2 regions of the Paenalcaligenes hermetiae genome follow, and region 2 is predicted to be linked to the other one. Evidence: riboswitches for the same ligand, from Rfam matches in the RefSeq annotation. Region 2 holds a riboswitch; the other holds the start of a gene.
The links. A riboswitch is a leader RNA that binds a small molecule or an ion and turns the genes downstream of it on or off. The one in region 2 is predicted to bind S-adenosylmethionine.
Positions count from the first base shown of each region.

Region 1: linked by a shared signal. The riboswitch ahead of metX (homoserine O-succinyltransferase MetX) and the one ahead of ABD980_RS11005 (hypothetical protein) in region 2 are both predicted to bind S-adenosylmethionine.

Region 1 is NZ_BAABKD010000009.1:271,735-283,336, forward strand. Features, by position in the region: gene metW (methionine biosynthesis protein MetW) at 1-208, opposite strand, end outside; gene metX (homoserine O-succinyltransferase MetX) at 205-1,413, opposite strand; SAM riboswitch at 1,405-1,483, opposite strand; gene ABD980_RS07040 (response regulator transcription factor) at 1,668-1,901, shown strand; gene gshA (glutamate--cysteine ligase) at 2,005-3,573, shown strand; tRNA gene ABD980_RS07050 (tRNA-Arg) at 3,607-3,681, opposite strand; gene ABD980_RS07055 (c-type cytochrome) at 3,894-4,784, shown strand; gene ABD980_RS07060 (3-hydroxyacyl-CoA dehydrogenase) at 4,854-6,380, opposite strand; gene ABD980_RS07065 (phosphoketolase family protein) at 6,840-9,212, opposite strand; gene ABD980_RS07070 (hypothetical protein) at 9,392-9,631, shown strand; gene ABD980_RS07075 (UvrD-helicase domain-containing protein) at 9,671-11,602, opposite strand, start outside.
Region 2 is NZ_BAABKD010000011.1:378,782-390,383, reverse strand. Features, by position in the region: gene gabD (NADP-dependent succinate-semialdehyde dehydrogenase) at 1-218, shown strand, start outside; gene ABD980_RS11055 (FMN-binding glutamate synthase family protein) at 270-1,958, shown strand; gene ABD980_RS11050 (phospholipase D family protein) at 1,987-3,561, opposite strand; gene ABD980_RS11045 (SMR family transporter) at 3,669-3,989, opposite strand; gene ABD980_RS11040 (DMT family transporter) at 3,986-4,336, opposite strand; gene ABD980_RS11035 (LysR family transcriptional regulator) at 4,454-5,371, shown strand; gene ABD980_RS11030 (DsrE family protein) at 5,417-5,791, opposite strand; gene ABD980_RS11025 (DUF5368 domain-containing protein) at 5,810-6,163, opposite strand; gene ABD980_RS11020 (NAD(P)/FAD-dependent oxidoreductase) at 6,175-7,515, opposite strand; gene ABD980_RS11015 (YgaP-like transmembrane domain) at 7,629-7,823, shown strand; gene ABD980_RS11010 (alanine/glycine:cation symporter family protein) at 7,944-9,290, shown strand; gene ABD980_RS11005 (hypothetical protein) at 9,349-9,606, opposite strand; SAM riboswitch class V at 9,609-9,675, opposite strand; SAM-I-IV-variant riboswitch at 9,694-9,788, opposite strand; gene ABD980_RS11000 (ferredoxin reductase family protein) at 9,985-11,304, shown strand; gene dtd (D-aminoacyl-tRNA deacylase) at 11,322-11,602, opposite strand, start outside.

The DNA of each region.
Region 1 (11,602 bases), on a different contig from region 2:
CCCGACGCACACTGGCTACCACCGCTTGGGGATCGCGCTCTATACCGGTGCCTTGTACATTTTTAGTACGCTGCAAATACGCCAATAATTTACCGTCAGCACAACCTAAATCCAATACATGGGTCGATGGCTCAATCCAACTTGCAATACGTGCTAAATCTGGGCGTTGCGCTAAGCTCACTGGCTGTACGGATTGCTGATGACTCATGCCAGAACTCCTGTAGTGCGTTGCCGCGGCCCTAGGCCCAATTGCTCGGCGATTTGATCATAATAGCCCTGCACCACACCGTGATAACGACGATCATCTAATAAAAAAGCATCGTGCCCATGGGGGGCATCGATCTCCGCATAAGTGACCGTTCTTTTGTTTTTAAGCAACGCTTGCACAATTTCACGTGAGCGCTCTGGTGTAAACCGCCAATCTGTCGTGAAAGAAACTAATAAAAACTTGGCTTTAACGGCCTCTAAGCTACGTGCCAAATCCCCGTTATGGGCGCGTGCCGGATCAAAATAATCCAAAGCACGCGTAATCAACAAATAAGTATTCGCATCAAAATACTTAGAGAATTTTTCGCCTTGATAGCGCAAGTAAGACTCGACCTCAAACTCTACGCCATAATCATAGCGGTACTGTCCATCTTCTTTAGGATCGCGCTGTGCACGACCAAACTTTTCTGCCATGACCTCGTCTGACTGATAAGTAATATGCCCAACCATACGCGCCACAGATAAACCTCGCTTGGGCACAGTATTACGACTGTAATAGTCTCCATCATAAAACTCAGGATCCGTAATAATGGCACGACGTGCTACCTCGTTAAAGGCGATGTTCTGGGCAGTAAGGCGAGGAGTGCTAGCAATCACAATGCAATTTTCTAAGCGATCTGGGCAGGTGATCGCCCAGCTTAACGCCTGCATACCACCTAAAGACCCACCCATGACAGCAGCAAATTTTTTGATCCCTAAGTAATCCGCTAAACGCGCTTGGGCATGCACCCAGTCCTCGACGGTTAATAACGGAAAATCTGCGCCCCAAGGTTTACCAGTTTCTGGGTTGATTGAGGCTGGACCCGTAGAGCCAAAGCAAGATCCAATATTATTGACACCGATCACAAAAAAGCGATCTGTATCAACGGCTTTACCCGGGCCAACCATGTTGTCCCACCAACCGATATTTTTAGGGTCATTTGGATCAATGCCCGCTACATGATGTGAGGCGTTTAAAGCATGACAAATCAGGACGGCATTATTACGATCGTCATTAAGCTGACCGTAGGTTTCAATGGCGAGCTCATACTGGGGTAGAACCTGACCACTAGACAAGTGCAACGGCTCATCAAAAGCAATAATCTCGGGTTGAACCACACCGACCGAGCCATCAGGAATAATAATAGAAGCTGTATTGGAGACCATAGACGGACCTCTTTAGCTGGATTTATGGAGCGCCCGCAAGCGGATCAAGCAAATCGGCGCCAACAAAAAAGACAAGCAAATAGTTTAGCACCTTCGAAAACAAAAATCCCGTCATGCCCCTAAAACAAGAGTTTGAGCTAAATAAAATCCCCTAGGGTTAATACCAGCCTCTCAGATCTTGAGTATTTTAAAAAAGACTTAAACAATGGCATCGAAGTCATAATTTGTCATTTTCATGATACTGAGGTTAATGTATGAACGAAGAACTAAGCTTGAGAGAAATCGCCTGCTTACAACTCATCGCTCTAGGAAAAACCAATGTTGAGGCAGGCAAAGCTCTGGGACTTACGCATCACACTGTGCAGTACCACTTGCATAATGCATATCATAAACTCAATGTTTCTAACCGCGCCGCAGCCATTAGCAAAGCCTATCACCTGTCCTTAATCAAGCTGCCCATCGAACCCCCTGTCACAAAAAGCGGCTAAAAACCGACGTCCCCCTAGCCTCCCTACGTGTGTCTTTCCCTTTATTTGGATTGCGCATTACAATCGACCACATCATAAGTCGGATAATAAGTGAACGTAGGTAATGACATTGAGCCAGAATCCAATAAAAGCCCTTGCTTCAAATTTAACCCTCCTGAGCGACATCCGTCGGGGAGTTGAAAAAGAAGGGCTCCGGGTAGATCACTCTGCTTTTCTTGCCTCTACCCCTCACCCTGTTGCCTTGGGCTCAACCTTGTGCAACAGCCGTATCACCACGGACTATGCTGAAGCCCTCTTGGAGCTAATTACCGCTCCCTATGCCTCTGTTGAGGATTTACGTACAGAGCTACAACATGTGCACCAATTTGTCGTACGCCACTTGGGTGATGAAATCATCTGGAATCAATCGATGCCTGCTCACTTACCCGAAGAGGCCGATATTCAAATCGGTTGGTATGGCACTTCCAACACCGGTATGTTCAAGCACGTCTATCGACGCGGCTTAGCAGAGCGCTATGGTAAGCGCATGCAATGTATTGCCGGCGTGCACTACAACTACTCGCTGCCCGACCGTATTTGGCCTTTATTACAAATTGACGGGCGCACCTTCCAAGAGCAACGCTCCAATGGCTATTTAGCTTTGATTCGCAATTTCACGCGTTATTCTTGGCTACTTATGTATTTGTTCGGCGCCTCGCCAGCCGTGTCCAAGGATTTTCTGGGTGAGCACCAGCTCCCATTAGAAAAAATTGCGCCTGATACCTATTGTCTGCCTTGGGCAACTAGCTTGCGCATGAGTGATCTTGGCTATCAAAACAAAGAGGCGCAGGCCGAGCTCCAGCTCTGTTACAACGATCTGGATACATTTTTACTACGCATGCGTCGTGCCGCTACCACAAGCTGGCCGGCATATGCGGATATTGGTACGCACCGTAATGGCGAATGGATCCAACTCAACACCAATATTCTTCAAATCGAAAACGAATACTATTCCAATATTCGCCCTAAACGCACGCCTAAAGCCAATGAGCGCCCTTCTAGCGCTTTAGCTAACCGTGGCGTGGAATACATTGAAGTGCGCTGCTTAGATATTGACCCCTTTGATCCTATCGGTCTATCAGCGGAAACCGCACGCTTTTTGGATGTGTTTTTATTATTTTGTGCTACCGAGCCTAGCCCCGTCTTTCCTGATGGTGGATTCTGCCAAGACAGTAAAAACAACTTTGCTAAAGTGGTTGTCGAGGGTCGTAAGCCCGGGCTGCTACTACGTAATCAAAACAAGCAAGACGTGGAGCTAAAAAGCTGGGGAGAAGATTTAATCCTTGCCATGCAACCCTATGCGGCGCTTTTCGACAAAGGGGCAGAGCAACCGCTCTATCAGGCAGCGCTGGATGCCCAAATGGCCAAAATCCAAGATGCTAGCCTGTGCCCTTCTGCTCGTGTCCTCAAGCAAATATCCGAGTCTGGGCAAAGTTTTGTGGATTACACCTACGCCCAAAGCCTAGCGCACAAAAACCACTTATTAGATTTGCCTTTTTCGGCCGAGCTACAGCAAGAGTTTGAGCAAGCGGCCACCGACTCGATTGCAGCCCAACAACAAATAGAGGCTGCCGAAAAAGATCAATCTTTTGAGGTGTACTTACAAAAATATCAGGCATTATTAGATGCCTAAAAAACAAAAAGACCCGTCGCGGGTCTTTGTTTTTGGCGCGCCCGCCAGGAATCGAACCTGGATCGAGAGCTTCGGAAACTCTAATTCTATCCATTGAACTACGGGCGCAAAAAAGCTATTTTACCCTGTATCTGACTTTTTGTTTAGTCTATTTTTATTTTTAACTGCTCACCTAGTACAACAATGCCACCCCATAGCCGATTTAGTTCGCTATAATTACCGGTTGGTATACTCTATTTACTATCAATCTTGCGGCCCCAGTAAGTCCATTTTTCGGTGGTCCGCCAGCCCCACTTAGTACGAATTCGCAGGATCCGACTATGAGCCTTACGGAACAACAAAATCACAATAACGACGATAAACAATCTGTGCACGTCAAAAACCCAGCCCGCATTTTCTGGCTATCCATTCTCTTTTTGCTTGTGGTTGGCGCCGCTATGTTCTACATAGACAGCAACACCAACGACCTGCGTATGGGTAAAGCACGCCCTGACACATCCGAAAGCGTCGCTGCCCGTATTCAACCCGTGGCTCAATTTGCCCTTAATATCGTCGAGGCCGACCGGCCCCTTAAAACGGGTAAAGAGGTCTACGATGCCACCTGTACAACCTGTCACGCCACAGGTGTAGCTGGGGCACCTAAATTTGGTGACAAAGACGCTTGGGCACCTTATATTGCTGCCGGCTACGAAACTATGCTCCAAGTTGCACTTAACGGTAAAGGCGCTATGCCAGCCAAGGGTGGTAACACTACCCTGGATGACCTAGAGGTTGAGCGAGCCATGGTCTACATGGCCAACGAAGCAGGTGCTGGCTTTGCTGAGCCCGGCGATAACCAAACTGAAGCCCCCGCACAGCAGGCCGATGCCAACGAACAAAAAACCGATTCAGCTGCTGATGACAGCGCTGAAACCACAGCAGCCGCCACTTCTGGCGATAACGCCATCCCCGCCGCTACCGAGGAACAACTTGCTGCGGGCAAAAAGCTTTATGATGCCGCTTGTTTCGCTTGCCACGGCTCGGGGGTTGCCGGTGCGCCTAAATTCGGTGACAAAGACGCCTGGGCGCCTTATATCGAAACAGGTTTAGATACCATGCTACAAGTGGCCATCACAGGTAAGGGCGCCATGCCTCCACGTGGCACAGCCATGAATGCCTCCGACGATGATTTACGCGATGCTATTCTCTACATGATTGAGCAAGTGCGCTAATTGTTCTTTCCATTAAAAAGCTCGCCCCCTGCTCAACACATGGGGCGAGCTTTTTTATTGCAGGCGTTTTTATACGCGACGGCTGGTTTTTAATGACACGCCTAGCTGCACTCGGCGCTGCAACCACAAACTCGGGCGATAACGCATATCACCAGTAATCATTTGCATAGACTGTAAAATCTCAAGCAACATCTCTGCTCCTAACGCGTCTCCTAACGCTAAAGGACCTCCTTTCGGGTAGCCTAACCCCAAGGATACAGCAGTATCGATATCCTCCGCGCTCGCGATCCCCTGCTGCGCAATATCACACGCGCCATTCACAATGGATGCCACCAAACGCTGTGCGACAAAACCAGCTGAGTCCTCAATTACACTTACAGGAGAGCCATCGCTACCAAAAATGGCTCGCGCTGTCTGCACCCACTCATCTGCGGTCAACAAAGAGCGCATCACTACACGTCGCTGTCCGACTTCTAAACCAAAAGCGGTGTCCAAGGCCACCGTACGCGTTGCATCCAAACCAAAATGCGCCACAATCGTAGCTACATCCTCGCCAAAAGGCGTTGCGACCAACAGTGCATCCTCTGGCGCCTCTTCTGCTTCAACCAGCTCTACATCTAAGCGTTGCAAAAGCGCTTGAGCCCGCTCATAACCTTCTGCATGATGAGGCACAAGCCAAACCTTGACCCCAGCATCTAAAGCAGGAATAGCAGGTTCCTCGGGCAATTGCTTTTTACCGTCCTCGTATCGGTAAAAGCCTTCTCCTGTTTTACGCCCTAAAATACCCCCTGCATACCGTATTGCCGTAATAGGAGAGGGTCTAAAGCGCGGCTCTTGGTAGAACTGATTGTAAATAGACTCCATGACCGGATGCGATACATCCAAAGCTGTTAAATCCATCAGCTCAAAAGGCCCCATTCTAAACCCAGCCTGCTCACGCATAATAGCGTCAATGGTAGCAAAATCAGCCACCTGCTCTTGAGCGATTTTTAAGCCCTCAATATTCATGGGTCGCCCAGCGTGATTCACAATAAAACCAGGCATGTCTTTTGCTCGAACCGGCGTATGTCCCATGGCTTTTGCCATGGCTACTAACTGTTCACATACTTGTGGATCGGTGCGTAACCCCTCGATCACCTCGACCACCTTCATCAAAGGCACCGGATTAAAGAAATGGAAGCCAGCTACCCGCTCTGGACGCTGACATGCCTGTGCAATAGCTGTAATCGATAAAGACGAGGTATTTGAAGCCAAAATGCATGTCTCTGAGACTAAGGCTTCTAGATTTTGAAAGACCTCTTGTTTGATCTTTAAGTTTTCAACAATCGCCTCGACCACTAAGTCCGAATCAGCTAACTGCTCTAACTGGGAACAAGGCTGAATCAACGCATAGGCGGCTTCCGTTTGCTCAGAGGTCATACGCCCTCTTTCTACCTGACGTTGCCAAATGGCCTGTAATTGCTTTTGTGCCGCCGTCACTGCCTCAGCTCGTGTATCAAACAAATACACGGTATAGCCAGCTTGAGCCGCAATTTGCGCAATCCCTTGGCCCATCGCACCTGCACCAACCACCCCAATTTTTTTCATCTCAGACATGCTGTCTCCTATTTCAATAAAATCCAAAACGACACAGTTATTCTGACTATTATCAAATATATGAACCATGTCGTAAATAGAGCCCTGTCATTTCATGCTCTATACCTATTTGTCTAGTACTCCCCCCAAAGAAAAAGCCAGCTTAATCTGAACTGACCCCAATAAGTTGGACACTCCTCTAACTTTTTGGGGTCTTTTTTATGGCCAAATACAGTGCTGAGCTTAAGCTACGCTTAGTTCAGGGCGGGGAAGGATAGCGCGGACGGCGCAGCCGTCCTATAATGGCATTGCTGCCGACAACCAAGGCAGCCTACGGCAGGGCATGCCGGAAGTAACGCCTGTGGAGATACGAGCAGCGGTTGCGCACTCGGCCCAGGAACCCACCGAAGCGACTCAGGAGTGGCTCAATGCCGCGCCTGAGCGCCGTAGGAATCTTCGGCCTTCAGGCCGGGGAGGATGTCAATAACGCAAGTCAAAAGGATCACCAATACCTAAGACTGCATTGACCTCGTTAGGACTTAAATAATCATGTAGAGAAGTTTTTGTACTATTCGCATACGCTTGCAGTACATGTGCCCAGGTGGCGTTATTAGTAAACTGCATCCCAAAATCATCCAACGTACCACCACGATTAATGTAACCAAGCACCGTACTGTGTGCGGTCTGAGGGAATAGATGCCATAAATGCCCTCTAAAGACCTCTGGACGCATATGGGTTAAAGCAATACGATAGGTATACGTATCTGGACATAACCACTGACACTGCTCTGGAGTTAATGTTTTTTCGAGCTCAAATCTATCTCTAGCTTGACGTAAACGCCCGGGCTCTTGGATATAAACTAAGCGATAGCCACGACCTTGATCCTGAAGCCGCTCAGCCGCCAATTGCATTTGCTCCAGTTGGTAACTACCATTCGCTAAAAGCAATACAGCTTGGGGACCTTCGTATTCACGCACCACAATAGCCCCTTGCTCGGCCAACTGCTGAGCCTGCTCTGCATCAAATACTGTTACCCGCTCCCGCTTCGGAGCCACCACACAGGCAATCTGCCCGCGACTATGATAAATCGTGGGTAACAATGCCATAAAACTATTATAGTCTGCTGGAAACAATACCCGACACACATCGCTCATCTCGCCTAGTAAAGCCTCTGCAAACGTGGTGTCTTGGTGTGACTGCTGGTTTTTACCATTTTCCCAAGTATGTGAGGTGGCGACCACCGGCCACGATAACCACTGAGCTGGACGCCCAATTTCTTTTTGTTGCCGCGCAAAAATAATACGCTGGCGTAACGCCCCTAGCATCTTTACGCAAAACGCCTCATAGCTCGCAACTAGATTCAAACCACTCTGATTGCCTATGCAAGCAGAAACAACGGCCTCTTCGTTTAGAGCAGTAATAATATCGCCATGAATAGACTCTAATTCACTTTCTGGATCTGTGACGCGATGTTTTAAATGGGCTAGAACCCCTGATAAACGATTACTAGCTAGCTCATCTGGATTACCCACACGAGGACGTAAGGATGGATTATTTTGTACTAGCTCTACAAAATATGTATCCATTGCTGCCATCGGGCTTAATGCCTTTCCGAGTGGCTTATAGGTAGTTTGTGGCAAAGAAGGCAAATCAGGACAACGATTTGCCACCGGGTTATCTCTTTCTAGGACGCGCCCCTGATCCTGATGCGTGCTGAGCTGCTTAATACTATGATGAAGTTCCTCGGGGGCCACCCATAATGGCTGCGCATACTGATTAAATAATGCTCGCGCATGGGCATCATGACGAGGATTCGCGGGCAGGGGAAGGTTATGCGCCGCGTTTTCATCTGCTCCATAAAAACCAAAGCCTTTAACCGTATGTGCAATGCCATACGGAATCGATAAAGGATACTGAAGATGTCCCGCTTTTAATAGCTGTACTCGCTGCGCCAACCGCTTCTCCATATCCCAAAGGGTATAAACAAACATGGCCGGATCACGCCCATCAAAAGCAATTGGATCAAAACCACAACCTTTTAAATGCTCAATAAAACCGCTTAATCCTTCTAATGTTCCCATTTGGGTGCGCTGTTCAATACGACGCCCATTCGCGATCATGATTGGTAATGCCATTCCTGAGTCTTCCGCTCGCCACCAGCGTGGAATCCAGTCACTACCACGCTGCTCTTCGGCAGCGCCATCCGATAAAAAAGCAACCAGTTTTTCCCCCGGTAAAGGCATGTGGGCATACTGTAGCTCAGCAAAACCCAGATATCCCCCTTCGATGATCCCGCCTGCTGTATGTGGATTCACATGGCTACCTAGCGGAGCAGCCGGTGACCCATCCGCAGCCAAAGCATAGCCATAAAAATCTTGTAACAAGCGATTGAGCCCCGCCTCGCCATCACCATAGGCTTGGGCTTGCTCTGGGTGTAGATTACCCAAAAGAACATTCAATGCCTCAATCGCGGCAACACTGTGCCCTTGTCCCATTAACCAGGCGCGCGTTTCCCCTGTTAAAGCATTAAGCGTCATGTAAGCAGCATAGGCTGGCACCATATTTAAGGCCCCCCCTGTATGCCCTTCGGGCTGCTTTTTAAAATCTTCTGCCTCTAATGGCTGTCCATCTACATGCAAACGATTAGCATACGTCATATGCACCACTACCCACATACCAGCAGCGGTTAAACGATCCAAGGCGATCAGTTTTTCATAGACGGCATCGGTAGTCGGTTGCTTACCCTCTGCAACTAATTCTTGCGCCATGTTTTTGATATATTTTTGCGTTTCTTCGCTATGGGTGATCGGACCGTAACCTTGTTGCCAACGGGAAAAGAGGGTACTAGCCATATGTGCTCCTAATTAAATCATCACTTATTTAAAGATAGCGTATTTCTGCCTTTTATGTATGAGCAGAAATACTACACTTTTGCTCTTGCATTAGGGTTTACCCTTGACTCAAACCTAGGGAAAACCCTACAATTCAAATACTGTCAGTTCCAACGCTTACTCATCTAAGGACATTTATCATGGCAACGCTACCTGCTGATTTTCAATACACCCGCTGGAGTGACTCTATCGAACGCTCCGTTATGAACCAAGTGCTTAGCAATGGTGAGGCGGTGTCTATGAAAGACATCGGCGGTACCATGTTAAAAAGCTGCAAAAAAATCGGCCACGCCTTAGGTAATGCTATCTGTAAAATGGCTGAAGCCCTCTACGAAGCTCGCGCCAAAGAAGCTCGTAGATTAATCAGCAATTATTACTAATACTAAAAAGCCACTCTTCTGAGTGGCTTTTTTCATGCACTAACTTTTTAATAAGTCCTTTAACATAGTTAAGCGCTCTTTTGGACTCATATGCACTTGAGCGGCTTCAACAATAGCGCTTTCTGCTAGCCCCATTTCAGCAATAAAACGGGATTTCTCCCGAACCGTATATTCTTTAGCTCGGCGGCGCCGTTTACACCAACTAACTCGTAAACTTCTTTGTGCACGTGTGATCCCCACATACATAAGACGGCGCTCCTCTTGAATGCGCTGCGTTAATACTATTTCTTCTTGGCCCACCGGTATATCTTCATCGTCACGGCCTAAATGTGGTAGTAAGCCTTCCTCTACCCCAATCAAAAAAACATGTTTGTATTCAAGCCCTTTAGCCGCATGTAATGTCGACAAATGCACCGCGTCCGTGTCCTCATCTTTTTCATTTCTCTCGAGCATCGTAATTAACGCGACATGCTGCGACAAGTCGAGCAAACTCATCTCATCAAACTCGGCTTTAGATTTAAGCCAATCCACGAGCTCCAATACATTTTGCCAGCGCGCTAAGGCTGGCTTATCATCAAAAACATCATAGAGGTAACGCTCATAATCAATAGCAGCAAGCAGCTCATCCAACACCGCAGCCGCCGCTTTACCAGTTTGCTCTGCTTTTTGTCGCATACGGGCAATAAACTCAGCAAAAACCTGTAATGTTTTTACCTGTCTATCGGCTAAACGACCTGTTAAGTGAACCAAATCGATCGCCTCAAACATTGAAAGCTGGTGCTCAACGGCGACCTCACCAAGTTGAGTTAATGTTGTTTGACCTATACCGCGCCGTGGTGTTGTAGCAGCACGAATAAATGCAGGATCATCATCAGGGTTAGCAATCAAACGCAAATACGCTAAGATGTCACGAATTTCCGCTTTATCAAAAAAGCTTTGTCCACCACTCATCACATAGGGGATGCGTAACTCTCGCAGCTGCTGCTCAATAAGACGCGCTTGTTGATTACTACGATACAGTACGGCAAAATCCCCCCATCTCGCTTTACGTTCAAACTTTTCAGCCGATAAGCTAATGCCAACCCACTGCGCCTCGGCCTGCTCGTCATCGCAGTCCTTTATTTTAATGGGCTCTCCTATGCCTAAATCTGACCACAGCTTTTTACCAAAAACCACAGGGTTATGGCCAATCACCTGGTTTGCTGCTTCTAGAATACGCTGGGAAGACCGATAGTTTTGTTCTAGTTTAATCAGTTTTAGCTGTGGGTAATCCACCGTCAGTTGGTGCAAATTTTCTACCGTAGCCCCTCGCCACGCATAAATGGCCTGATCGTCATCCCCGACTGCGGTGAACATTGCCCTATCGCCAACCAACAACTGCACCAGCCGATATTGACAAGCATTAGTATCTTGATACTCATCTACTAGCAAATAATGCACGCGTGCCTGCCAACGCTGGCGTACCTCTTCATTAGTAGCTAACAGCTGTGCTGGTAACCGTATTAAATCATCAAAATCCACTGCTTGATAAGCACGTAATGTTTCATCATAGCTGCGATAGACTTTAGCAGATTCAGCTTGGCTAGGCGTTTGTACCGCTTGGGCTGCCGCATCAGGGCTCAATAACGCATTTTTCCATAAAGAAATATCTTGCTGCACCGCACGCAATCGCCCTTTATCTGTAGTCGCTAATAGCTCTTGGATAATCCCTAACGTATCATTTGCATCCATAATGGAAAAACGGGGCTTCAAACCAGCATACTCAGCCTCTTCACGCAATATTTTTAAACCCAATGAGTGAAAAGTACTAATCGTTAGCCCTTTTGTTAGGTGCTTGTCCAGTAGCCCTTGCACCCGCTCTTGCATTTCCTTGGCCGCCTTATTGGTAAAAGTCAGCGCCACAATACGTCGCGCACTGTATCCACACTCACCAATTAAATAGGCGATTTTTTGAGTAATCACTCGGGTTTT
Region 2 (11,602 bases):
ATGGCTTAGCAGCCTATTTTTATAGCCGTGATATTGGGCGGGTTTGGCGTGTGGCAGAGGCGTTGGAATACGGGATGGTGGCAATTAATAGTGGCTTGCTTTCTAACGAAGCAGCTCCGTTTGGGGGCGTCAAACAATCTGGCTTTGGACGCGAGGGGTCGCATTATGGCTTAGATGACTATTTAGTTATTAAATATATGTTGATGGGCGGTATTTAAACTTACAATAGCATTTAGGTTATTTTGATTTTTGTCCAGCTGGAGAGATTTATGCAACGTCTACTCACCCGCTATACGGCGTTTTATGTGGTGCTGTTCGCTGCGGTGGTGTTTAGCTTATTAGCCTTACAAAACGCCTGGTGGTGGGTGCTAGCCCTGCCTTTTATCGCATTAAGCTTGCTTGGGGTGGTGGATTTAACCCAAACCCGTCATGCGATTCGTCGTAATTATCCGGTAATTGGCAACTTACGGTTTTTCTTTGAGTTTATTCGTCCTGAAATCCGGCAGTATTTTATGGAAGGGGATGATCAAGAGCTGCCTTTTTCACGCGCAGATCGCTCTCTTGTGTATCAGAGAGCCAAGCAACAAGAAGACAAGCAACCATTCGGTACCAAACAGGATGTTTACAGCACAGGCTACGAGTGGATTAACCATTCTATGCTTCCCAGCCAAATCAAAGACATTAACTTTAGGATTACGGTTGGGGGGCCGGACTGCACTCAGCCGTATTCCCTGTCAGTATTTAATATTTCTGCCATGAGCTTTGGGGCATTGTCTGCAAATGCAGTATTAGCACTAAATCGTGGCGCAGTATTAGGTAATTTTGCTCATGATACGGGCGAGGGGGGGATCAGTCACTACCATAAAAAATATGGTGGCGACTTAATTTGGAATATTGGTTCTGGGTACTTTGGTTGTAGGGATGAAAAAGGGCAGTTTTCTCCCGAAAGGTTTGCCGAGCGAGCACGGCAACCTCAAGTCAAAATGATCGAGATTAAGTTGTCTCAGGGGGCAAAGCCCGGGCAGGGGGGGATTTTACCGGGGGCTAAAGTCACCCCTGAGATTGCCGCCGCGCGTGATGTTCCCGTATGGCAGGATTGTATTTCCCCGCCTCAGCATAGTGCGTTCAAAACGCCCGTGGAATTATTGCAGTTTGTCGCGCAGCTGCGTGAGCTTTCTGGTGGGAAGCCGGTGGGAATTAAGCTAACCATTGGTCATGCTTGGGAATGGTTTGCCATCGCTAAAGCCATGCTTAAAACCGATATTACCCCTGACTTTATTGTGGTAGATGGGGCAGAGGGCGGCACAGGCGCATCCCCTGTTGAGTTTATGAATCACGTCGGGGTGCCCCTATTAGAAGGCTTGCGCTTAGTACATAACACGCTGGTGGGGATAGGCATGCGCGAGCGCATCAAAATTGGCGCCTCAGGAAAAATCATCAGTGCGTTTGATATGGCTCGGGTGATGGCTTTGGGGGCAGATTGGTGTAACAGTGGGCGTGGCTTTATGTTTGCTATTGGGTGTATTCAGGCCTTAACCTGTCATACTGGTAAATGCCCGACAGGGGTAACCACGCAAGATCCACTTCGCCAAAAAGCCTTGGTGGTGTCGGATAAGTCATTACGCGTTGCGAGCTACCACAACAATACGTTAAAAGCATTGGCCGAGCTTTTGCGTGCGGCAGGGTTGACTCATCCATCTGATTTGCGTCCACACCATATTGCGCGCCGTATAGCAAATGGCGAGGTACGTGTATTATCTGCGTTATTTCCGGATTTGGAAAAAGGCGAATTATTGCGCAACGAGTTCCGGCAAACGGTGTTTAGAATGGGTTGGCCAATGGCAAACCCGGACTCTTTTGAGCCCGAATATAGCTTAAGTGCCGCCATGTCAGGTCTAACCAATACACAACTACCTCAAAAAAACGAGGCGGCTGAACCCGTACAAACCAATATTTAAATAAAATAGCCCATGGGTGGAAGGCGATTTAGAGCATCCATTCGATGGGCAGCTTGGACATAAAACGCATCCACCAGCGGCTAAATAGGCTTGTGCCTGGCTCAGTGGTGTGCGTTATTACCGAACCATCTTCCTCTTGTTCAAGCCATATTAGCTTGTTGTGTTCATTGAGCGCTAAACGATAGCTAGAATAAGGGATACGCTCGGAAAATAAACGGGAAATTTCTTGCGCTAACGTAGGGCTATGGATCACAAACCCGAGTTCGGTATTAAGGTTGGCCGAGCGTGGATCAAAGTTAAATGAGCCAATAAACACACGCTCCCCATCCATGGCAAAGGTTTTAGCGTGTAGGCTGGAGCCAGAACTGCCAAAAGGATTTTTGCCCTTTTTGTTTAAGTTACCAGACGAAAGTTTTTTCAGCTCATAAATTTCTATACCGGCACGGAGCATGGCTTTACGTCGTTTGATATAACCGGCATGAACCGCCGCTACATCCGTGGCTTCGTATGAGTTGGTTAGTATACGAACTGGAATGTTTTTTTGGCGCAAACGCTCAAAACCGCGCACACCGGTTTTTGTTGGGACAAAATAAGGCGAGATTAAATCAACTTGTAGCGCTGGGGTACCAATAGCATGGTGCAACTGGTAGGACAGCATTTGCTTAGCGTTGGCTTTACCCTCGGCTTTAATGGGATCGTCACTGACCATTTCGGTTTTGACCCACTCTACGTCAAGACGCTGCTGCAGTAGTTCTTGGACTAGCTCGGTATCACGTAAAACATGTAAGTAGCGCTGTGTGCGATCTGGGTTTTGTTTAAGCACCTGACCTAGATCCAGGTCATCAAGGGTATCGGTAGGTTTGAGCTTGACGATTTGGTCAATAGGGTAGGCCAACGGGCTAGCCCAGTAGCGATCAAAATCGTAAGACACGTCTTGTACCACGGCGCCAAAGGCTAATACGTCTAAATCCGCAAACAAGGTTTGATCCGTAGCACCAAAATATTCGTCACCAATATTACGTCCCCCTACCACCGTGGCCATATTATCCACTGTAAAAGACTTATTGTGCATGCGGTGATTTAAGCGGTAAAAATCGGTCAGATAACCAATAGCTTTGGGGCGGCGTATGACAAAAGGGTTAAATAAACGCACCTCAAAATTGGGGTGCGTATTCAGCAGAGCGAGCTCACGATCAAGCTTGCGGATCCCATTGTCATCGAGCAAAAGGCGAACACGTACCCCTCTCTCCGCCGCATTGTGCAGGTTCTGTAAAAGCATCATTCCGGTAGTGTCGGCACGCCAAATGTAATATTGCACATCTAGGGATTTTTCTGCAGCATGAATCAGCAAAGCACGTACGGCAAAAGCATCATGCGCATCGGGTAACGCTCGAACACCGCTCAGGCCAGGGTGTGCATTAATTAAAGGTTGTAGCGCTTGCCCAAGTCGAGTGTTAGCCGCCTCTTCGGCTGAAATGGCTTGACTAGGAGTGCGTTCAGACAAAGGGGGTAAAGCGCAGCCAGAGATAAACGCTACCGAGGCACAGATAGTGGCAAGGCGGTGTTTATAAAAAGCAGGTAACAGCGGTCGTCGATGAAACATAACTATCAGCCAAGAAGAGAGGGTGTGGTTTTAGATCATAAACGAAAAAAACCGCCTAGATAAGAAATCTAGGCGGCTTAGGCGTAACCATCATGTTTTTGTGAAAATTAACCATCAACTTGCATTAATAGGATGGCTAAAATTAAAAGCATAATCCCAAAGACAATAGTACGATTCATGGGTTGGTCTAAAAACCACCATGTGGCTAAAGCGGTTCCAGCAATGGATAGCACCCCCCAAGCTGTATACGCCACAAAAAGAGGCATACCTTGAACGGCAATAGCTAAAAGAGCAAAAGCCGCCATAATCAGTACAATAGCGGCGACGCCCCAGACTTTCTTTTTAAAGCCGTTTGAGATAGCCAAAGCCAGATTGGCTAACACATCTAGCACGACAGAGCTCAATAAGAAGGCAAAGTGAATGCTCACACAGCCTCCTGTTCAAGTTCCTCTTCTTGTTGGTAGCCACGATGAATGACGGCAATCCCGATCAAAGACAACACAATACCTGTTGCTTGAATCATGGAGATTTGCTCTTGCAGCCACAAATAAGAAACAAAAGCGATCAGCACCATGCCTATACCTTCCCACGCGGCGTTAGCAAAAGTAACGGGTATACGTATGGTGGCTCGACTTAAAAACAGATAAGATAGACCGACTGCCAACATGGCGATGATAGTACCAGCGAGTAAATATCCTTCGCTGACAAAAACCTTCATGAGTGAAGTGCCAACTACTTCACCTACAATTGCGAGTGTCAAAAAGACCCAATGCATAAAAATCGTTCGGTTTAGAACGCTCCATATAATAAACACCTCTTTATGGTATAAGGTTTTTATTACAGTACCAAATCACTGAGAGACAAAATTTTTGACGGCGGAGCCAGGGTTCGGATGCGTATAGAACATATTGAGTATTTTGTAGCCACAGCTCGATTAGGCTCCATTGCTAAAGCTGCACTTTCATTAGGGCGTAGACGTAGCACAGTTAGTATGGCGATTTCCGCCTTGGAAGATGAGCTAGGCGTAAAATTATTTGAACGTACTGGAAATAGCTTGCAGCTTTCTGCCATAGGAGAAAGCATTCTGGATGATTGCCATCGGCTCTTAAGTCTGAGTTTGGGTATTAAGCAACGCTGCTTAATTGGTGATCATACACAGCGTCAAGAGTTACGAATTGGCCGAGATGATGCGTTATCTGAAGCCTTTTGGCGGCATATTATTTTACAGCTACGGCAGCGCTATCCCCACTTAAGTCTAAGCATGCGTTTTGCTTCCTCTGATGAGTTGCCCGATTTAGTCCGTCAACAACAATTGGACATTGCTTACGGCATTTCAGAAAATTTATATGATCCGGCCGATGGTTTGCACCGTCGGGTGTTAGGCAGGGTAGTGATGCGTATGATGATTGCTCATGATCACCCTTTAAGTCGTCTCCAGCATGTCACAGATACCGATTTACGCTCGCTGGCGCAAATCACCTATATGGATAGTTCTAATCAGGAGCGATTTCATCTGGAGCATGTAGGCAGTGAGCGCATTGCTTTAAGTAGCTTTGAGCTAGTGCGAGATGCTATCCGAGATGGGTTAGGCTGGGGCTACGTGCCTGAGCCTTTATTGCAGTTAGAGCAACGGGATGCTCAAGAGCTGACCACTTTACGTCATGGGCTGATGGTAACGGGTTATCCGTATTTGGTTTATAGCCGCGAGGTATTAGTTGCGGCGGGGCCGCAAAAAAACTTGTTGTCAGAAGTGAATGAATTGGTAGCAGCAGCGATGTTAGAGATTAGCTCCGAGTCCTTATTACGCTGATGTGGTAACGCGACAGGGTTGAGCCACTGTCGCGTTAAATAAAGTTTAGGCGATTTGTAATGTGCCTTTAGCATTCATGGTGAGATCAATCACATCACTGGCCGTAATGCAGAGGTATTGTGGGTCTAAATCGGCTTCGCTCATGTTGTTATGTTTCATGCATGAGCTGCATACAGCGATTTTCCCACCTAGACTCAGGTATTCCTCCAGTAAATCTTTAGCGGGTTTAAAAGCCGGGCCAATATCAATAGGGTCGGTGGCATTGGGCTTACCCAGTAAAACGGCATCAGCCATCAAAATAATAGTGCAGCTATGACCTTTGCGTGCAGCATTCACAGCCATGGTCAGCCCAATGGTTATTTTGCTTAGGTCGCCTTGGGGACCATCAAATAACGTAGCAACAAAATCAGTGGTTTGCATAAAAATTCCTAAATAGTATTAACGAGAGCAAGAGTGCGGTTTGAGCCAACCGCTAAGGGTATAGCTTAAAATGGTTGTTCCAATTAGACCAAGCCCAAAGACGCCGGCAATTAACAACCAGTCGATGGGGCCGGCTGCATCGGTAAACCCTGATGAGGAGACTTTGGCCATTAGGATTAAGGCTAACACACCGCCGACGAGCCCTATTAATTGAGAGTTAACCAAACGTTGCGATACGATGTGTTTTTCTTTTAAAAGTAGAGCGATAAACGCAATGGTCCCGCCGATTACAAGCAGTAACAAAACCCAAAGCATTGGGCCTAACATTTCTTGAAACACAGCGATAAAGACAAAGGGGTCAAGAGATTGCATAGCGGTCTCCTTTACGCGCGTCCGCGCAACATACTGATATAAGTAGGCTTGAGTGCCATAGTTTTCATCACCCAGCTTACCCATAATTCCTCTAAGGGGGCGATAATGCCGGGAAAAGAGGGAGCAAGATTGTTGTGGTAATCAAACTCGACCAACATGGCACGCCCTAAGCGGGTAATCATGGGGCAGGAAGTATAGCCATCATAAAAAGCGGTCGAAACAGTACCTTGGATATCGGCAATTAAATGGTCTATGGCGACGGGAACTTGCCACTTAACGCTGGCTGCCGTCTTGCCTTTAGGAACACCAGCAATGTCGCCCACAGCAAATACATTCGGGTAGCGGGTATGGCGTAGGGTATTTGGGTCGACCTCGACCCAGCCATCTCGAGCCCAAGGACCGGATTGCCATGGGAGCGGACTGTGCTGTATTGCAGAAGCCGCACGCATGGGGGGAATTACGTTAATAAAGTCATAATCAAGTGTTATAGGGCCATCAGGAGTGGTAAAAGTGGCGATTTGTTTATCAATATCTATAGCGGACAGCATGCGTTGGTAATGCATGGCAATATTGCGCTCTTCAAAGAGCATACGGACTTTTTCATGCACAATAGGAACGCTAAATAAAACGTGGTTGTTCGAGTTATAAATAAGCTGGGCTTTGTCTCGATGGCCTCGACGGACTAAATGGTCTTCGCAGATAAAAGTGTATTTAAGTGGTGCGCCGGCACATTTCATTTCGGTATCAGGACGTAAAAAAACACCTATGCCCCCTGTATCGGCAAACTGATCGAGAAGCTCCCACGTAGCTTGTGCTTTTTCGGGGCTATGATACATGCTACCGAGCCCAAGAGTGCCAATGCGCGAAGTGTCCATGCCCTCAATGGCGTCATAATCTAGCTGCAAGCCGGTGGCCACAATTAAATAATCATAAGGCAGTTTTTTTCCACTTTGTGTGGTGATGTGATGCGCCTCGGGGTCAAACTCCGCTACGGCCTCGTTAATGAGATTCACATTTTTCGGCACATATTGTGCGGTGCGGCTTTGTACATAAGAGGCGGGTTTAATCCCCGCCGCCACAAGAGTAAAACCCGGCTGATAGTAGTGGGCTTGGCGCGCATCAACCAGCGTGATCGTTGCGCCTTCTAGGCGTTGTGCTAGCTGATTGGCAGCGGTCAAGCCGGCGGCGCCTGCTCCGGCGATCACAATGCGTGCTTGGGTAGGGATTTTTTTTGGCGTGTGTGCCTCTGCTTTTTGAAAAAGAAGCGTGGAGCTGCTCGCCGTTAATGCACTCAATTGGAGAAAGGTGCGGCGATTCATGCGTTGAAGAGTGGGAGGAGTTAGCTGAGACATTGCTTTCCTTTAGGCCAGACGATCATAAATAATTAAACTATTTATATATATTGTTTATATATTATATATTAAGATATAATGATGGGTGTTAGCTTTTTTCTAAAGGGATGATTATGAAAAAGAATGTAGGTGGTATTGATAAGGTCCTGCGTATTTTAGTGGGGGTTGTATTGCTGCTTTTAACTTTTACTGGCACGATTGGCTTATGGGGCTGGATTGGCGTAGTGCCTTTAGTTACGGGTTTAATGGGTTACTGCCCTTTGTATCCTTTGTTGGGGCTTAACACTTGTCCGTTAAAAAATAAATAACCACAATCGTTTTCTTCTTACGTCAAAAGACTGCTGTATGCAGTCTTTTTTTTCGTGTCTAAAAGGGGTAGTATCGATGGTTTATTTGGTGGCCTACAGCAAGGCGTAAGGAGAAAACGCATGGAAAAGCTCATTGAATGGATACATGCAATTAATGCGATTGCATGGGGATCACCCATGCTGATGTTATTGGCGGGAACAGGTTTGTTTCTTACTGTTGGCTTAGGTTTTATGCCGCAGCGTAAACTGGGCTATGGGTTCAGAATGCTCTGGCAAGGGCGACGTAGCACAGAGCAGGGGGATATCAGCCCTTTTAATGCGTTGATGACCGCCTTGTCTGCCACGATTGGTACTGGGAATATTGCAGGGGTTGCGACAGCTATTTATTACGGGGGACCAGGCGCGATTTTTTGGATGTGGCTTATCGCACTCATTGGTATGGCGACAAAATTCAGTGAGGCCGCTTTAGCCGTGCATTTTCGTGAAGTTGATAAAAATGGGCATTATGTGGGTGGCCCAATGTATTACATTCGTAACGGCCTTGGGAAAAACTGGAAATGGTTAGGGGTGATTTTTGCTGTTTTTGGAATGTTGGCCGGTTTTGGTATAGGTAACAGTATTCAAGCAAACTCAGTAGCGGATGTGATGCAGTCTACGTTTAGCGTTCCACCTTTGTTCAGTGGTTTTATCATTGCTGGGCTGGTTGGGTTGGTACTGCTAGGGGGTATTAAGCGCATTGGCGAGGTGGCCGGTAAGCTCGTTCCGGTGATGGCGCTATTTTATGTAGGTGGCGGTTTATTAGTATTGATATTGCATATTGATCGCATCCCCGAAGCGGTGGGGCTAATTCTTTATCATGCTTTTAACCCTACAGCAGCCAGCGGTGGTTTTATGGGTGCCACGGTGTGGGCAGCCATCCGTTTTGGTGTGGCTCGCGGGATTTTTTCCAATGAGGCTGGGCTGGGAAGTGCACCCATTGCGCATGCTACCGCGCAAACGGATAGTCCTATTCGTCAAGGCACGGTCGCCATGTTGGGGACGTTTTTAGACACAATCGTTGTTTGTACTATTACCGCTTTAGTGATTGTGGTGACAGGCGCATGGCAAAGCGGGGAAAATGGAGCCACTTTGTCCGCCTATGCGTTTTCTCAGGGGCTAGGAGAAATTGGGCGTTACATTGTGAGTATCGGTGTTGCTCTTTTTGCTTTTACTACTATTATCGGGTGGAGTTTTTATAGTGAGAAATGCGCACAGTTTTTGTTTGGGGAGAAATCCAATCTACCTTTTCGCTTGATTTGGGTGGTGGTCATTCCTATTGGGACATGGCCTGGTATGGACTTAGCCAGTTTATGGCTAGTGGCAGATACGTTAAATGCGTTAATGGCGGTGCCGAATCTTATCGCATTGTTATTGCTTAGTCCGGTTGTATTTAAACTGACCAAAGCGTATTTTTCTCAGCATCACTAAAACCTAGTAAAAAGCTCGGTAATATGCCGAGCTTTTTACTTAAGAAACGTATTCGGTATTAGCGGTAGCGATTAATAATACGCTGTTTGCAAAGCTCTGCCACCATAGGCTGAATTTTTTCTAATAAGCTCAAGCATGTGTTTTGACCAATGCTACGCCATGCGCCCGAGGGACGTGGGCCAAATAAAGAGGGGGCGTCTGGTTGAAACGCGCCGATAAATTGGTTGCTATCCACATGGGTAATGTGCATATAGCTGGATCCAGGAACTACGCTTCCCGTAAACGTTTGGCCATCGATTTCGAACTGATAAGACATGGTATTTCCTTTTTAGCTCTTTAGCACCATGCAGGGTGAGCAAGTCGGTATAAAAAACCCATAAAAAAAGCCCGCAACAGCGGGCAGCGATATCCCATTGGTTGCGTAATGCCGCATTATTTGTCCACCTTGTGTGGGTCACAGGTTGGCATGGGGGGTAACCCCAACTCGTAATGCATAAAAACACTATAACGGTAAATAAAACCGGTTGTCAAGCGTAGGTGTCATCATACTGCTGGCTATATTGTAAATAATAATTGTTTTTATTATTGTTTTTTTATCTGGAATTAAAGTTGTTTGATAATTTAATTCATGATGTATTCATGAGAGATGAGGTATCTTTGTAAAATAATAAATAGTTATTTTAAGGCTGATTAAATGAAAAAGGTTCTCATCGCTTTTATTGCTTTATTTAGTATTTTATGGGCCTTGGACGCTTTTATGCATCCCATTGCAGGTGGTGATTTATTATGGCAGTGGCGAAATTATCTCTTGTATTACACCGGTGTTGTTTCATTTGCCTTAATGGGATTAGTAATGCTTTTGGCGACACGTCCTGTATGGGCGGAGCGTTGGGTAGGGGGCATGGATCAGGTCTATCAGCTGCATAAATGGGCAGGGATTTGGGCTGTTTTATTTGCGGTGAGTCATTGGTTAATTAAATTATCAAAGCCTCTTATTGTTGCTTTGATTGGTAATGCCAACCGAGCTACTAAAACCCCATTGCTTTCTTTTTTTTCTGACTATAAATCGTTAGCTAAGTCTCTTGGGGAATGGGCAATATATGCTGCTATTATTATGCTGGTATTGACGCTTTGGCGCTCTTTCCCCTATAAGTTTTGGCGACATTTGCATCGTATTATGCCCGTGTTGTTTTTAATGGTGGGCTTTCACGCGTTGGTTTTAATGCCGTTGTCATATTGGACACAACCCATAGGCTTTGGGCTAGTGACGATGTTGGGGTTGGGGCTATATGGTGCATGGCAGGCTCTAACCCAGCGAATAGGGATGAAACATCGTTATTTAGCGCAGGTTGTTCAGTGCGAGCTGGGCCAAGATCAGGTCTTATTTTTGCGTGCGCAAGTTGATGCGCGTTGGCCTAATCACCAGCCAGGGCAGTTTGCTTTTATTTGTTTTGATCGCCAAGAAGGGGCGCATCCTTTCACGATCGCAAGTGCTCCACATGCTGATGGTCATATTGATTTTCGTATTAAGGCGTTGGGCGACTATACGCAGAAAATGGCAGCAAAGATGCGTCCTCATATGTTTTTTGAGATAGAGGGGCCGTATGGTCAGTTTGCATTAGATCGTATTAACCTTCAGCGCGAGCAAATTTGGATTGCCGGCGGCATTGGTATTACCCCATTTATTGCTTGGCTAGAAGCTTTGATCATGCAGCCTCAAGCGGTGACTGCTCAGTTGCACTATTGTATTGATAGAGCCGAGGACAGCGCAGCCTGCCATTATTTGCAGCAATTAGCGGCGCAGTTACCTACTATTCACTTATCAATCCATGAGAGTGCTAAAGGGCAGCGCTTAACGCCCGAACTACTGATGTCAACCATGTCTACCACACAAAACTATGAGCTTTGGTTTTGCGGCCCCACAGGCTTGTTGCACGCGCTTGAAGCAACACTAAAACAAAACTTTGATCGTGAGCAGCTCACTATTCATAGCGAAGCGTTCCAAATGCGATAATGAGAGTTCGTTAGTTGTCAATTGATATGCAGAGGAATTGTTACCGGACCATCATTAATAAGATGGACCTGCATATCCGCACCAAACTGTCCCGTTTCCACGATAGGGTGGATCGCCTTGGCTTGAGTAACAAACAAATCAAATAGTGCTTTGGCTTGGGCGGGTGGGGCGGCCTGGGTAAAGCTAGGTCGATTCCCACGACGGGTGTCTGCGGCTAGGGTAAACTGGCTTACCAGTAAAAGTCCCCCACCAATTTGCCCAATATTCTGATTCATTTTTCCGTCTATATCACTAAAAA